DNA from 3 places in the Kitasatospora sp. NPDC038210 genome. Region 2 is predicted to be linked to each of the others. Evidence: riboswitches for the same ligand, from Rfam matches in the RefSeq annotation. Region 2 holds a riboswitch; each other region holds the start of a gene.
What was found. A riboswitch is a leader RNA that binds a small molecule or an ion and turns the genes downstream of it on or off. The one in region 2 is predicted to bind S-adenosylmethionine.
Positions count from the first base shown of each region.

Region 1: linked by a shared signal. The riboswitch ahead of ACZ7KX_RS12325 (aminotransferase class V-fold PLP-dependent enzyme) and the one ahead of ACZ7KX_RS01665 (IclR family transcriptional regulator) in region 2 are both predicted to bind S-adenosylmethionine.
Region 3: linked by a shared signal. The riboswitch ahead of thrC (threonine synthase) and the one ahead of ACZ7KX_RS01665 (IclR family transcriptional regulator) in region 2 are both predicted to bind S-adenosylmethionine.

Region 1 is NZ_JBVJYK010000005.1:144,383-149,550, reverse strand. It holds gene ACZ7KX_RS12335 (rhomboid family intramembrane serine protease) at 1-632, shown strand, start outside; gene ACZ7KX_RS12330 (Lrp/AsnC family transcriptional regulator) at 674-955, shown strand; gene ACZ7KX_RS12325 (aminotransferase class V-fold PLP-dependent enzyme) at 994-2,364, opposite strand; SAM riboswitch class IV at 2,416-2,534, opposite strand; gene trpD (anthranilate phosphoribosyltransferase) at 2,644-3,720, opposite strand; gene ACZ7KX_RS12315 (response regulator) at 3,840-4,265, opposite strand; gene ctaE (aa3-type cytochrome oxidase subunit III) at 4,662-5,168, shown strand, end outside.
Region 2 is NZ_JBVJYK010000001.1:384,752-389,919, forward strand. It holds gene ACZ7KX_RS01650 (hypothetical protein) at 1-467, shown strand, start outside; gene ACZ7KX_RS01655 (sulfatase-like hydrolase/transferase) at 525-2,147, shown strand; gene ACZ7KX_RS01660 (DUF7144 family membrane protein) at 2,409-2,837, shown strand; SAM riboswitch class I at 2,968-3,110, shown strand; gene ACZ7KX_RS01665 (IclR family transcriptional regulator) at 3,311-4,024, shown strand; gene ACZ7KX_RS01670 (LPXTG cell wall anchor domain-containing protein) at 4,314-5,033, shown strand.
Region 3 is NZ_JBVJYK010000019.1:71,426-76,593, forward strand. It holds gene otsB (trehalose-phosphatase) at 1-258, shown strand, start outside; gene ACZ7KX_RS31305 (alpha,alpha-trehalose-phosphate synthase (UDP-forming)) at 245-1,729, opposite strand; gene ACZ7KX_RS31310 (glucosyl-3-phosphoglycerate synthase) at 1,768-2,796, opposite strand; SAM riboswitch class I at 2,944-3,079, shown strand; gene thrC (threonine synthase) at 3,096-4,376, shown strand; gene ACZ7KX_RS31320 (MoaD/ThiS family protein) at 4,445-4,723, shown strand.

The DNA.
Region 1 (5,168 bases), on a different contig from region 2:
CGGCCCGGGTCTGCGCGGAGCAGCGGTACGAGCAGCGCTGGGGCGCCGTTCCGGCCGAACTGCTGACCGGGCGGCCGCTCACCGCCGAACAGCTGACCGAGGCACCCGACCCGGTCCCCGGCTGCCCGGCCGCCCCGACCCCGGGCAAGCACCCGGCCCTGTCCGCCCTCACCGGCCTCTTCCTCCACGCCGGCTGGCTGCACCTGCTGGGCAACCTGCTCTTCCTGCACGTCTTCGGCCCCACCGTCGAGCGACGGCTGGGCCGGGCCCGGTACGCCGTCTTCTACCTGGCCGCCGGCAGCCTGGCCACGTACGGCTTCGCGCTCGCCGAGGCGCACTCGCCGGACTGCACGCGGGTGCTCATCGGAGCCTCCGGCGCCATCTCCGCCGTCCTGGGCGCCTACCTGCGCTTCCACCCGCGCGCCCGGGTGACCACCCTCGTCCCGCTGCTGTTCTTCCTGCCGCTGCGCTTCCCGGCCTGGCTGGTACTCGGCCTCTGGTTCGCGCTGCAGTGGTGGTCGGTGCACTCGGCGGGCCCGGGGGTGGCCTACCTGGTCCACGTGATCGGTTTCTCGGCCGGCTTCCTCTACACCTGCACGGTGGTCCGCCACCCCCCGAGACGGCCCGGCTGACGCCCGATACGCTGGCGGCACCCCACAAAGGAGCGCGAACAGTGATCACCGCCATCGTCCTGATCAAGACCAGTGTCGACCGCATCCCGGAGATCGCCGAGGCCATCGCTTCCATCGAGGGCGTCAGCGAGGTGTACTCGGTGACCGGTGGATACGACCTGGTGGCGATGGTCCGGGTGCGCCGTCACGACGACCTGGCCGAGGTCATCCCGGGCCGGCTCAACAAGGTCCCCGGCGTGGCCCACACCGAGACCCAGATCGCCTTCCGCACCTACTCCCAGCACGACCTGGAGGCGGCCTTCGCCCTCGGCCTGGACGAGTAGCGGGGCGCCCGGGCTCAGCCCTCCCGACGCGCCCGGGCTCAGCCCTCCCGGCGGGTGTCCGCGACGCAACGCCCGCCCTCGTTGCGGTAGTTCCACGCCGCGCCGTCCGTGACCAGCTCGCGGACGGCGGTGAGGAAGCGGTCGATGTGCTCGTCCGGGGTCCCGGCGCCGAAGCTGACCCGGATGGCGTTCAGGCTGCGCTCGCCCGGCAGCGAGGGGTCCGGAGCGCCGCAGCTGGACTCGACGGCGGTGGCCTCGTCGTCCAGCAGGGTGCGCACCAGCGGGTGGGCGCAGAAGAGGCCGTCGCGCACCCCGATGCCGTACTCGGCGGACAACGCGGCCGAGAAGTGCGAGCTGTTCCAGCCCCGGACGACGAAGGACAGCACGCCCACCCGGGCCGAGCCGGCACCGAACAGGTTCAGCACCTTGACCTGCGGGACCTCCGCCAGCCCGGCGGTCAGCCGGTCGACCAGCTGCCGCTCACGGGCCTCCAGGGCGTCGAAGCCGGCCTCGCCCAGGGCGCGGCAGGCCGAGGCGATCGCGTAGGCGCCGATGACGTTCGGCGAGCCGGCCTCGTGCCGGGCCGGGCCGGTCTGCCACTGCACGGCCACCGAGCCGTCCGTCTCCCGGGCCACCGTCCGGGTCGCCCCGCCGCCGGCCAGGTACGGCTCGGCCTCGTCCAGCCAGTCCGCCCGGCCGGCCAGCACCCCGGCGCCGAACGGCGCGTAGATCTTGTGGCCGGAGAAGGCGATCCAGTCGACGTCCAGCTCGCGCACCGAGACCCGGTGGTGCGGGGCCAGCTGGGCGGCGTCCAGCACCACCCGGGCGCCGTGCCGGTGCGCCGTCCCGGTCAGCTCGGCGACCGGCCACAGCTCGCCGGTCACGTTGGACGCGCCGGTGACGCAGAGCAGCTTGGGGCCCTCGGGCGCCTCGGCGAGCGCGGCGTCCAGGGCGGCCACCGCCTCGGCCCGGGAGCGCGGCGCGCGCAGGTAGGTCACGTCCAGTCCGGCGTGCGCCCAGGGCAGCAGCGAGGCGTGGTGCTCGGTCTCGAAGGCGAACACCCGGGTGCCGGCCGGCACGGCGGCGGCCAGCAGGTTGAGCGAGTCGGTGGTGGCCCGGGTGAAGACGACCTGGTCGCCCTCGCGCAGGTCGAGGAACTCGGCGACGGTGCGGCGGCTCTGCTCGAAGAGGTCGGTGGACAGCTGCGAGAGGTACCCGGCGCCGCGGTGCACGCTGCCGTAGTACGGCGCGTAGGCGGCGACGTCGTCCCAGACCCGCTGCAGTGCCGGCGCGCTGGCCGCGTAGTCGAGCGCCGCGTAGCCGACCTTCTCACCGCTGGCGAGCGGGACCTGGACGTCGGAGCCGAGCACGGCGAGGGGGGCGGTGGTCTCGGTGGCGAGAGAGGACATGAGGATGCACTCCTTCAGGGGTCTGGGACCCCGGGAGTGCCACTCGTCGGGTGTCCGCGCTTGTCGCACGGACGGCTTGCCGTGGCGACCCGGTCCTCACCCAGGGCACCCCGCCACGGACGGAGGGTTGCCGGACAGCAAGCTGGGGCTTGACGCTGTCACTCATGACCTGGCGCCGACTCTAGGGTCGCGTCCGGCGGGCGGTCAAACGGGCATCCACCATCCGGACAGCCGGGGAGCCCGCGCCGGAGTTTCCGGCCCGGGCTCCCAACCACCGCTTCAGCTACGGCTGGTGGCCTCCGACCAGCGCCGCAGCAGCTCCTGTGCGACGCCGGAGTCGATGGCCTCCGCCGCCCGTGCCATGCCCGCCGCGAGCTGCTCGGCCAGCGGCGCGTCACCCAGGTCGAGCGCGACCAGCGCCGCCGCCGTGTTCAGCAGGACGGCGTCCCGCACCGGCCCGCGCTCCCCCGCCAGCAGACGGCGCGCGACCTCCGCGTTGTACGCCGGGTCCCCGCCGCGCAGCGACTCGATGCCGACCAGCTCGATGCCGACCTCCCGCGGGTCGAAGGAGGTCTCGGTGACCACCCCGTCGCGCACCACCCACACCCGCGAGGTGGTGGTGATGGTCAGTTCGTCCAGCCCGTCGTCGCCGCGGAAGACCAGCGCCGTCGAGCCGCGCCGGGCGAGCACCCCGGCGATCAGCCCGGACAGCCGGGTGTCGAAGCAGCCGATGGCGTGGGAGGTGACCTTGGCCGGGTTGGTCAGCGGGCCGAGGATGTTGAAGGCGGTCGGCACCCCGAGGTCGCGCCGCGCGGTGGCGGCGTGCCGCATCGAGGGGTGGAACTTCGCGGCGAAGCAGAAGGTGAGCCCGACCTCCTCGGCCACCTCGGCGACCCGCCGCGCGGAGAGGTCCAGCGCCACCCCGAGCTTCTCCAGCACGTCCGAGGACCCGGTGGAGGAGGAGGCGGCCCGGTTGCCGTGCTTGACCACCTTGGCGCCGGCCGCCGCCGCGACGATCGCCGACATCGTGGAGATGTTGACGGTCTTCGCCCGGTCGCCGCCGGTGCCGACGATGTCCACCGCCGGGCCGGCGATGTCCAGCGGCTCGGCGTGCGCGTACATCGCGTCCACCAGACCGGTGACCTCGTCGACCGTCTCGCCCTTGGACCGCAGCGCGATCATGAAGCCGGCCACCTGGGCGGGGGAGGCCTCGCCGCTCATGATCCGGTCCATCGCCCACGCGGTGGACGAGCGGTCGAGGTCCTCCCCCTTCAACAGGGCCGTCAGGAGATCCGGCCAGGAGCGGACCACCTGCGCGGGGTCGCTACCGCCGTTCGCAGGGTTCGCGTTCACCATGGCTGACTCCAGCTGTCGTCTGTCCCCCCGCTCCGGGGGGCGTCCGTACGGATGGAGCCAGCCTATCGAGCGGCGGGGCCCCCAGGGCCCCGTCTTCTCTAGTACTGAGACGCCGCCGCTCAGCGGGCGGCCGGCGCCCGCTTGGCCAGTCGGGTCCGCAGCAGGGTGGCGACCGCCTCGGCCAGCGCCACCGGGTCCACCGGGTGGGAGATCGCGGCGTCGGCCCGGCTCCAGGCGGCGAGCCAGGAGTCCTGCGGCCGGCCGATCAGCACCAGCACCGGCGGGCAGCCGTAGATCTCGTCCTTCAGCTGGCGCCCGAGCCCCAGCCCGCCGGCCGGGACCGCCTCGCCGTCCAGCACGCAGAGGTCCACGCCGCCCTTCTCCAGCGCCTTGAGCACCGCCGGGGTGGTCGCGCACTCCAGGTAGGACAGCTCCGGAAGATCCTCGGCGGGCCGACGGCCGAGTGCCGTCAGCACCTGCTCGCGGGTGTTGCGGTCGTCGCTGTAGACGAGGACGGTGAGCGTCTCATCGGTCGTGTACGCCATGGACCCTGCTCCCTCAAGTGTGATCCGGACCACGTTCGCCTGATCCGGATGCTACTCCCGATCACCCTCCGCCGAGTGCCCCTCGCGCACGTTCCTCCTCAAGCCGCCGCGCCCCGGCCTCACCCTCCTGGAGGACTGCCCGTCACCCGGACCCGCCCGGTCCACCCGTACGGCCGACCCCCGGCCCGCTCCCCTACCTCCGGCCGCTGCTCCGACCGTGCATCGACGCGCCGGGCAACGGGGTCGTAGAGTGCGCCGAGGAACCGTCAGAAAAGGGACACGCCGCTGCTCAGCCCCCGTACACCCACCCCGTCGGCCCCCAAGCGGGCATACCGCACGCACCGGACACTCCGAGGGACACCCCCCGGCGTGAAGACGGAATAAGGGACCGACATAATGTCCGTCGTGGCGACAGCAACAGCAGTAGAAACCGGGCACGCGCACGGATCGGTCAACCGGCCGAACATGGTCAGCGTCGGAACGATCGTCTGGCTCAGTTCCGAGTTGATGTTCTTCGCGGCCCTCTTCGCGATGTACTTCACGCTCCGCTCCGTCAAGGGAGCCGAGTTCTGGACCGAGAAGGCCCACGCCCTCAACGTGGCGTTCTCCTCGGTCAACACCACGGTCCTGGTGCTCTCCTCGCTCACCTGCCAGCTCGGCGTGTTCGCCGCCGAGCGCGGTGACGTGAAGAAGCTCCGCATGTGGTTCATCATCACGTTCGTCATGGGCGCGGTCTTCATCGGCGGCCAGGTCTACGAGTACACCGAGCTGGTCAAGAAGGATGGTCTGTCGCTGTCCTCCGACCCGTACGGCACGGTGTTCTACCTGACCACCGGCTTCCACGGCCTGCACGTGACGGGTGGTCTGATCGCCTTCCTGCTGGTCCTGGGACGGACGTACGCA
Region 2 (5,168 bases):
ACCTGGACCACCTGCCCCCCGCCGTACAGTCCCCGGCCGCGGCGGCCGCGGTCTTCGACACGCTGCTGCACTTCCTGCGGATCAGCCTGCGGACCGCGATCGTCCTGGGCGTCGTGGTGGCGCTCGGCGCCTACCTCTCCGGTGCGGGCCGCATGCCGCGCGCCGTCCGCGGCGGTGCCGACCACGTCGCCGACTCCGTCGCCGGCTGGAGCGACGCGCACGGCGTGCACACCGGCCGGGTCGGGACCTGGACCGACGCCCACCGCCGGTGGCTCGTCCTCGCGGCGGTGCTGGTCGTGGCCCTGGTGTTCGCCCTCTGGAACCACCCGACCGTCCTGACGGTGCTGCTGCTCGTCCTGGTGCTCCTCGCGGTGCTCGCCGTCCTGGCGCTGCTCGCCGCCTCCGGACGGGCCGGCGCCGACAGCCGTACCGACGAGGCCGGCGCCGGGAGCCGTACCGACGAGTGACCCCGTCCGCGCGACGCGGACCTCCCCGACCGTTCCCCGCACACAGCGCAGGTGGCCATGACCAGTCGTCCGAACATCCTGTTGATCGTCACCGACGAGGAGCGGGCCGCGATCCCCCGCCCGCAGGGCTTCACGCTCCCCGCCCGGGAACGACTCGCCGAGCGGGGCACCACCTTCGACCGGTACTACACCGCCTCGGCCATGTGCAGCTCCGCGCGGTCCGTGATCTACACCGGCCGGCACCTGCCGCTGACCGAGATCTACGACAACGACAACATGCCCTACATCCGCCCGCTGGACCCGGCGTTGGGCACCCTCGGCACGATGCTGCGCCAGGCCGGCTACTACTGCACCTACCAGGGCAAGTGGCACCTGTCGAACGCCTACGTCACCCCGCAGAACCCGGGACCGACCACCGACGCCCTGGAGCCCTACGGGTTCAGCGGGTTCAACGACTGGGGAGACATCGACGGCGGCGTCTGGGCCGGGCTCAAGATCGACCCCGTGATCGCCGGCCAGGCCGTGAAGTGGCTGCGCGACCGCGCCCCGGCGGTGGCGGACGACCAGCCCTGGTTCATGGCCGTCAACTTCGTCAACCCGCACGACATCATGAGCTTCGACTACGGCGGGAAGCCCCGGGTGCGGCTGCCCTTCGGCCTCGCGCACGCCGTGCTGGCGCGCGGCCCCGCCGACGTCCCGCTCTACCGCCGCCGCTGGGACTTCGACCTGCCCGCCAGCCTGCACGACGACCTGTCCGGCGCGGCGCCGGCGGTGGCGGAGTTCGCCCGCATGCTCGACACGGTGTTCGGCCCGGTGGCCGACGACCGGCACTGGTACGACGGCCTGAACTTCTACCTCAACGCCATCCGGGACGTCGACCGCAGCATCGACGTCGTGCTCGACGCGCTGGAGGCCTCCGGCCAGGCCGACCGGACGGTGGTCGTGTTCACCTCCGACCACGGCGAGATGGCCGGCTCCCACGGCCTGCGCCAGAAGGGCAACCTGCTCTACGACGAGAACTTCCACGTCCCGTTCGTGCTGTGCCACCCGGACGCGCCCGGCGGCGGCCGCACCGACGCGCTCGCCTCCGCGGTCGACATCGCGCCCACCCTGCTGGAGTTCGCGGGCCTGGACCGGGCGGCCACCGCCTCCCGCTTCCCCGACCTGCACGGTCACTCCCTGGCACCGGTGCTGGAGGGCAGGGAGGTCCGGGAGGGCGTGCTCACCGCCGTCGAGTCGATCACCGCCCTGGACGCCGGGTTCTGGTTCGAGTTCGCCGACCCGCGGGCCCAGCAGCGCATCCAGTCGGGGGAGCTGCGCCCGGACTGGGACAAGCGCGGTTTCCTGCGCGGCTACCTCGACCGGCGGTACAGCTTCGGGCGCTACTTCTCCCCGCTCCGGCCCAACCGCCCCACCGGCCCCGAGACGCTGTACGCGCAGAACGACGTGGTGCTCTACGACCGGGAGGAGGACCCCGGCGAGGTGCGCAACCTCGCGGCCGATCCGGCCCACCGCGACCTCGTCGCCCGGTACAGCGCCCGGCTGGAGGACCTCATCACCGCAGAGGTCGGCGCGGACACCCGCGCGTGGGTCACCGAACGCCCCCGGCTGCTCGGCTGGCCCACCTGGCACGGCGACACCGACCGTCCCGTGCCCGCCGGCGCCGGGGCCCGCGGGTGAACCCGTGGCCGACCTCGTGGCCGACCTCGTGGCCGGCCTGGTGGCCGACGTCGTGGCCGACCTCACGGACGCGGCGTCACGGTCCGTGACCTCGTCGCGGTCCGCGCACGACAGGACGGGAGTCCGGCCCTACCGTGAACGTAGGACTTCTGTTCCCTTCCAGGCGGTCGTCATGCGAGCAGCCGGGCCCCTGCGCCCGGCTGCCCGCCCCTCCCGTCTCCCGCTCCCCGCGAGGCGGTTGCCACCGAAGGAGTCAATGTCATGACCAGCAGTGTTGCCGGGGCCGGCCCCAGCACCCACGCCCCCGAACCCCGTCCCTTCGCGACCGGGTGGACCATCTTCGCCGGGGTCATGATGATCGCCGGCGGCATCATGGCGGTGTTCCAGGGGATCGCCGCCATCACCAAGGACAGCCTGATCGTCGTCACCCGGCACTACGTCTACTCGATGAACACCGAAGGCTGGGGCTGGATCCACGTCATCATCGGGGTCGTCCTGGTGCTGGCGGGTGTCGCGCTCTTCAGCGGCGCAGCCTGGGCCCGGGTCGTCGGTGTCGCCGTCGCCGGGCTGAGCATGATCGCCAACTTCCTGTGGCTGCCGTACTACCCGGTCTGGGCCATCGTCCTGATCGCGCTCGACGCCTTCGTCATCTGGGCGCTGTGCGTCGGCACCACGAAGAAGGCGAGCTGACCACCCGACGGGCCGACGGCCCGTAGGAACGCCCCCCCGGGCCGGCCACGACCGCGTGGCCGGCCCGATCGCGTCCGAGGGAGGGGGGAGGCTTGGCGGGCGGCCCGGGGCATCTTGTATCGTTCCTCGCGAATCATCCAGAGGGGTGGAGGGACCGGCCCTACGAAGCCCCGGCAACTCCCCGTTCGACCCGGCGTCCGAAGTACGCGCCGTGCCGTGCGGGGGCAGTGCCAACTCCGGCCTGTCGCCACTGTGGCGCGGGAAAGATGAGGAGACACGGTGCTCTCTGTGCTGTCCTTCGCCCGGGCGTTTCCCGCCCCGGCCCTTCCGCGTACCCGTCTCGTGCCCGGCGCAGGCAATCGGCCGACTTCTCCGGCCCGTCCTCGCTGACCACCCCCCCGGCTCCCCGTCCGGGAGCCCCCGTGAGCGAAGCCCACCCGCCGCTCACGGGATTCGAGACGGAGTACCCATCCATGGACAACACGAGCGGCGTCGGCGTGCTCGACAAGGTCACCTCGATCCTCGGCACCCTGGAGGCAGGTCCCGCCACCCTGGCCGGACTCGTCACCGCCACCGGCCTGGCCCGGCCCACCGCCCACCGGCTCGCCGTGGCACTCGAACACCACCGGCTGGTCACCCGGGACATGCAGGGCCGGTTCATCCTCGGGCCCCGGCTCACCGAGCTCTCGGCGGCCGCCGGGGAGGACCGGCTGCTGGCCGCGGCCGGCTCCGTCCTCGCCCACCTGCGCGACGTGACCGGCGAGAGCGCCCAGCTCTACCGCCGCCAGGGCGAGATCCGGATCTGCGTGGCCGCCGCGGAGCGCCTCTCCGGCCTGCGCGACACCGTACCGGTGGGGGTCACCCTCCCGATGAAGGTCGGTGCGGCCGCCCAGGTCCTGCTCGCCTGGGAGGAGCCCGAGCGGCTGCACCGCGGACTGCAGGGCGCCCGCTTCACCGCCACCGCGCTGAGCGGGGTCCGGCGGCGCGGCTGGGCGCAGTCCATCGGCGAGCGCGAACTCGGGGTCGCGTCCGTGTCCGCGCCCGTCCGCGGCCCCTCCAACCGGGTGGTGGCCGCGGTGTCGGTCTCCGGCCCGATCGAGCGGCTCACCCGGCACCCCGGAGCCCAGCTCTCCCAGGCGGTCGTCGAGGCGGCCCACCGGCTCACCGAGGCCCTGCGCCACTCCTGACCGGTTCACCGGCCCGCGCTGCCCGGCTTCGTCCCGTCCGGCTTCGCGCTGCCCGGACGCGCGGTCCTCCTGCGCGGGCCGGGGGCGGCGGCCGGCGACACCGGGAACGGGGTGAACCGAACGCGGCACGCCATCCGTGCAGGGGTCGGGGGCCGCGTTGCACCGCCGTCACCCGCCGCCACGGCGGGCGGCGGCGGTCCGGGCTCGCCGCCTCGCGTGCTCCCCCGATCTCCCCCGGGAGCGCGCAAGGCGTTCCCTGCTCCACGAACTCCACAGGAGAGAAGCACAGATGAAGCACGTACGCCGGGCAGCCGTGGTCACCGGGGGCGCGGTCGCCGCCCTCGCACTGGCGGGCACCGGGACCGCCTTCGCCTGGAAGCCGAGCGACGCCTCGCTGGATGTCGGCTGCCGGGCGGACGCCGGCCACGTCGAGCTCGTCCTCGGCAACCGCTACAACGCCGCCGGCGACTACACCCTGAGGCTGGTCGGCGGCTCCGAGGAGCACCACGGCCGCATCGACGCCAACGCCACCGTCAAGCTGACCGTCAGCTACTCGGGCAAGGGCGACACCTGGCGCTACACCCTGGCGGACACCCACGTGGACAAGAAGGTCGCGGACGTTCCGCTGTGCCCGTCCGCCACCCCGACGCCGACCGGCACCCCGACCATCACCCCCTCCGTCCCGGCGACCCCGGTCCCGACCCCGACCAAGTCGGTCCCGGCCTCGCCGAGCGCCACGCCGTCGGCCACCACCCCGACCCCGACCAAGTCGGTCCCGGCCTCGCCGAGCGCCACGCCGTCGGCCACCACCCCGGCCCCGACCGCGCCGGGGACCACCCCGGCGGCCACCCCGTCCGCCACGCCCAGCGCGACCGGCACCGCCCCGGCGCTGGCCGAGACCGGTGGCGGGGACAACACCCCGCTCGCCCTGGCCGGCGGCGCCGTGCTGGCCGCCGGTGCGGGCCTGGTGTTCGCCGCCCGCAAGGTCGGGGCCAAGCGCCGCGCCTGACCGAGCACCGATCGGGGCGATCGGGGGCGCCGGGGTCCGGGAACACCGGACCTCGGGGCCCCACGGCCTTTGACGGCCTGTGGCAACGGTGACGGCCGTGACGGCCTGTGCCGCCGGGCCGTCCACGGAAGGGGA
Region 3 (5,168 bases), on a different contig from region 2:
GCGGCGCTGACCGGGTTCCTGCGGGAGCGCGGCGCCCGGTCGGTGCTGTACGCGGGGGACGACCTCGGGGACGTGGCGGCGTTCGCGGCGGTGGAAGAGCTGCGCGCGGACGGGCTGGCCGGGCTGCTGGTGTGCAGCGCGGCGGTCGGGGACGCGCCGGTGAAGGAGCTGGCCGACCGCGCGGACCTGGTGGTCGCGGGGCCGGCCGGGGTGGTGGAGCTGTTGGCGGCGTTGGGGGAGGCTCTCACGGGGAGTTGAGCGGGGCCAGCGCGTTGAGCTGGTCGAGGAACCACTGCTGCGGGGGGAGTGCGGTGGCCGCCGCCGCGAGGCGCTTGGTGCGGCCGGCGCGCTCCTCCTCGGGCATGGTCAGCGCGGTGTGCAGGGCGTCGGCGGTGGCGATGACGTCGTACGGGTTGACCGTCAGGGCGTCGTCGGCGAGCTCCGCGTGGGCGCCGGCCTCCCGGGAGAGGACGAGGGCGCAGCCGCGGTCGGAGACGACCGGGACCTCCTTGGCCACCAGGTTCATGCCGTCCCGGATCGGGTTCACCAGGGCGACGTCGGCCAGGCGGTAGGCGGCGAGGGAGCGCGGGAAGTCGTCGTTGACGTGCAGGATCAGGGGCTGCCAGTCCGGGGTGGCGAACTCGGTGTCGATGGCGTCGGCGAGTTCGCGGACCTGCGCCGTGTAGTTGCGGTACTCGGCCAGGTCGGTCCGCGACGGGTAGGCGAAGGCGATGTGGACCACGCGGTCGTGCCACTCGGGGCGGGTGCGGAGCAGGTGCCGGTAGGCCAGCAGGCCGCGGACGATGTTCTTGCTCAGCTCGGTGCGGTCGACCCGGACGATCGTGCGCCGCTCGCCGACGGCCTCGCGCAGGGCGGCGAGGCGTTCGTCCACGTCGGGGCGGTGGGAGCGTTCGCGCAGGAAGTCGGCGTCGGCGCCGAGGGCGTGGACGCCGAGGGCGGTGGTGCGGCCGTCGAGGGTGACGGTGAGCGCCTCGTGGTCGACGTCGGCGCCGAGGAGGTCCGCGCAGCAGGCGGCGAAGGCGCGGGCCCAGCGTTCGGTGAGGAAGCCGGCCCGGTCGGCGCCCAGGATGCCGGTGAGGACGGCGCGGGCGACGTCGTCGGGGAGCATCCGGTAGTACTCGGGCGGGGCCCAGGGGGTGTGCGAGAAGTGGCCGATCCGCAGGTCGGGGCGGGCGGCGCGGAGCAGCGCCGGGGCCAGGGACAGGTGGTAGTCCTGGACGAGGACGGCGGCGTTCGGGGCGGCCTCGGTGGCCAGCGCCTCGGCGAAGGCCGTGTTGTAGGCCCGGTAGGCGGCCCATTCGGTGCGGAAGTCGGCGTCGAAGGCGGGGGCGGTGGGGGTCGCGTACAGCAGGTGGTGGACGAACCAGAGGGTGGAGTTGGCGACGCCGTTGTAGGCGCGGGCGAAGGTCTCGGGGTCGATGTCCAGCATCCGGACGGCCTGCCCGCCGACGTCGTGGCCGGCCAGGTCGAGGCGGCCGTCGGGGGCTTCCGCGGCGGCTCTGCGGTCCGCGGCGCCGAGGGCCGCGCAGACCCAGACGGCGTTCGGGTCGTCGATGGCGGAGAGGCCGGAGACCAGGCCGCCGCCGCCGCGCCGCAGGGTCAGCGTGCCGTCGTCGGCGGTGCTGAACGACACCGGTCCCCGGTTGGAGGCCACCAGGACGGGGGCGGTGCCGGTCGCACTCGAACGTTCGGTCGTGAGATCGCCCATGGTTGGCATGTTGCCGGGCGCCCGGCGTGGCAAACCCGTCATCGGTGGGTGGCGTATTCGGGGACGGTGTGCATCGGGGGGCGTTCCAGGGCGGTCACCGGGTGGGTGTGGGCGAGGAAGGCGCGGGTCTCCGGGTCGCGGGCGAACTGGGTGAGCTCCGGGCGGACCAGGTCGGCGGAGGCCTTGAGCCGGTGGGCGCGGTCGAGGCGTTCGAGCGCGGTGCGGTAGATGGTGGCGGCCATCCGGCCGAGGGCCTGGCCGTCCTGGTGGCGGTGGTGCCGGACGCCGACGTCCACCTGGGCCAGGGCGTCCAGGCCGACCAGCTCCAACGCGTCGACGAGCAGGCCGAGTTCGACGCCGTAGCCGGTGGGGAAGGGCAGCCGTTCGAGCAGTGAGCGGCGGGCCGCGTACTCGCCGCCGAGGGGCTGGACGAAGCCGGCGAGTTCCGGCCAGTGCAGGTTGAGGAGGGGGCGGGCGACGAGTTCGGTGACCCGGCCGCCGCCGGCCGGGAGGACGGCGGCGCGGTCCCCCGCGGCGGAGCCGCTCAGTGCGACTTCGAGGGGGCGGTCGTACATGGCCTTGACCAGCTGGATGGACTCGTCGGTCAGCAGCGGCCCGACGATGCCGGAGACGAAGGCCGGGTCGAACTCGCGCAGGTCGGCGTCCACGAAGCAGACGATGTCGCCGCGGGTGACCAGAAGCGAGCGCCAGAGCACCTCGCCCTTGCCGGGGGCGGCGGGCAGCCGGGGCAGGATGGCGTCGCGGTGCTCCACCCGGGCACCGGCCTCGGCGGCGGCCTCGGCCGTGCCGTCGGTGGAGCCGGAGTCGACCACGACCAGTTCGTCGACCAGCGGGAGGCGTTCCATCAGCTCGCGGCGGACGGTGCGGACGATGTCGCCGACGGTGGCCTCCTCGTCCAGGGCGGGGAGGACGACGCTGATCGTGCGGCCGGTGCGTTCCTTGGCCGCGAGGAGGGTGTCGACCGGCCGGTCGGCCGCGCTCCAGGAGCGGCGGCGCAGCCAGGACGCCGCCTGCGGGAGGAGCTCGGGAGTCGGTTCGGCGGGCACGGAGGTCTCCTCGGCGGGTCGGGTGGGACGGGTCATCTCGCGTGGCGGACGGTCCCGTTCAGGATTGGCGCCTTCGGATACAGTCTTCGTACAGCGGTAGGACCCATGCACGCCGGGGTCGCCGTCGAGCACCACCACAATTTCACAAGCTCATCCAGAGGGACTGAGGGAACGGCCCGTTGACGTCCCGGCAACCTTCTCGCGCGGCTGTCGACGACAGGCCCCGGCGGGACAGGTGCCAATTCCGGCCTGTGGCGCGTCCGCGCTGCGGGGAAGATGAGGAGAGAGGCCTCGCCGTCATGGCTATCGACACTGCCGCACCTGTTTCCGTGGACCTCGGCCCCGCCGCCGCCCTGTCCTGTCGGGAGTGCGGAACCCGCTTCCCGCTCGGTCCCAGCTTCGCGTGCCTGGAGTGCTTCGGCCCGCTGGAGATCGCCTACGAGTTCGGCAGCGAGGGCGCCGAGGAGCTGCGCAAGCGGATCGAGGCCGGCCCGACTTCGGTCTGGCGGTACGCGCCGCTGCTGCCGGTGCCGGCCGACGTCGCCTCCAAGCCCAACCTGAACCCGGGCTGGACCCCGCTGGTGAAGGCGGACAACCTGGGCCGCGAGCTCGGTTTCACCGCGCAGCTGCACATCAAGGACGACTCCGGGAACCCGACGCACTCGTTCAAGGACCGCGTGGTGGCCTGCGCCATCGAGGCGGCGCGGGCGTTCGGCTACACGACGCTGTCCTGCTCCTCCACCGGCAACCTGGCCGGTGCGGTGGGCGCGGCGGCCGCCCGGGCCGGCTTCCGGTCCTGCGTGTTCATCCCGCACGACCTGGAGCAGGGCAAGGTCGTCATGGCCGGGGTGTACGGCGGCGAGCTGGTCGGCATCGAGGGCAACTACGACGACGTGAACCGCTTCTGCTCGGAGCTGATCGGGGACCCGGCCGGCGAGGGCTGGGGCTTCGTCAACGTCAACCTGCGGCCGTACTACGGCGAGGGCTCCAAGACGCTGGCGTACGAGATCTGCGAGCAGCTCGGGTGGCGGCTGCCGGAGCAGATCGTGATCCCGATCGCCTCGGGCTCCCAGCTGACGAAGATCGACAAGGGCCTGCAGGAGCTGATCAAGCTCGGCCTGGTCGAGGACCGGCCGTACCGGGTCTTCGGCGCCCAGGCCGAGGGCTGCTCCCCGGTGTCGGCCGCCTTCAAGGCCGGCCGGGACGTGATCAAGCCGGTCAAGCCGGACACCATCGCCAAGTCGCTGGCGATCGGCAACCCGGCCGACGGCCCGTACGTGCTGGACATCGCCCGCCGCACGGGCGGCGCGGTGGAGGACGTCACGGACGCCGAGGTCGTGGCGGCGATCCGGCTGCTGGCGCGGACCGAGGGCATCTTCGCCGAGACCGCGGGCGGGGTGACCGTCGGCGTGCTGAAGAAGCTGGTCGAGACCGGGCAGCTGGACCCGGCCAAGGAGACCGTCGCGATCAACACCGGCGACGGCCTGAAGACCCTGGACGCCGTCTCCGACGCCGGGATGAGCGCCGTCATCCGCCCGACGCTGGACGCGTTCCGCGCTGCCGGCCTCGCGTCCGCCTGAACCACGCCGCCGGCCCCGTGCCCGCCCCGACCGCTGCCCCGCAAGGCCGCACCCCCGCAAGGAGAGTCATGAGCGCCAACGTCCGCATCCCCACCATCCTGCGCACCTACACCGGCGGCGCCGCCGAGGTGACCGCCGAGGGCGCCACCCTGGCCGAGGTCATCGCCGACCTGGAGAAGAACCACGCGGGCATCTCCGCCCGCATCCTGGACGACACCGGCAAGCTGCGCCGTTTCGTCAACGTCTACGTGAACGACGACGACGTGCGCTTCGCCGAGGGCCTGGCGACCGAGATCGAGGACGGCGCCGGCGTCTCGATCATTCCGGCGGTGGCCGGCGGCTGCTGAGCCGTCCCGCGCGCCATTCGGCCGCCCGTGCGTACGGAATTCCGCTCTCCGTATGTACGGGCGGCCGGTTGCATTCCGGCGGGAATATTTGCGGGTCGAGTCGGAGTAGAGTGTCGCTCGGTTGGGAACAGGGGTTCCCTCTCGGCCGTTCGCGGCGTTCCGCCGGGCTGGGCCCGGCCGATGGGACCGGGCCGTGAAACATGTCAGGCCGATGTCAGAATTACCGCGGGGATTTGGGTAATTCGTCCGCTATGTCCCGCGTGGAATGCCGAGATTTTTCCGGTTCGGCCCGTCCTGTCCCTTGCTGCCGGGGCGGAATTACCGGCGGTTGACCCTGTTGCAGAGGGCTTCGGTCCGGATACATTCAGCGGCGGTCGACGCAATCACCCGCTCACCGGAGCCCGTTGGGCGTTCCGTGCGGACGGTTGCGGCGTGCACGGCTGCG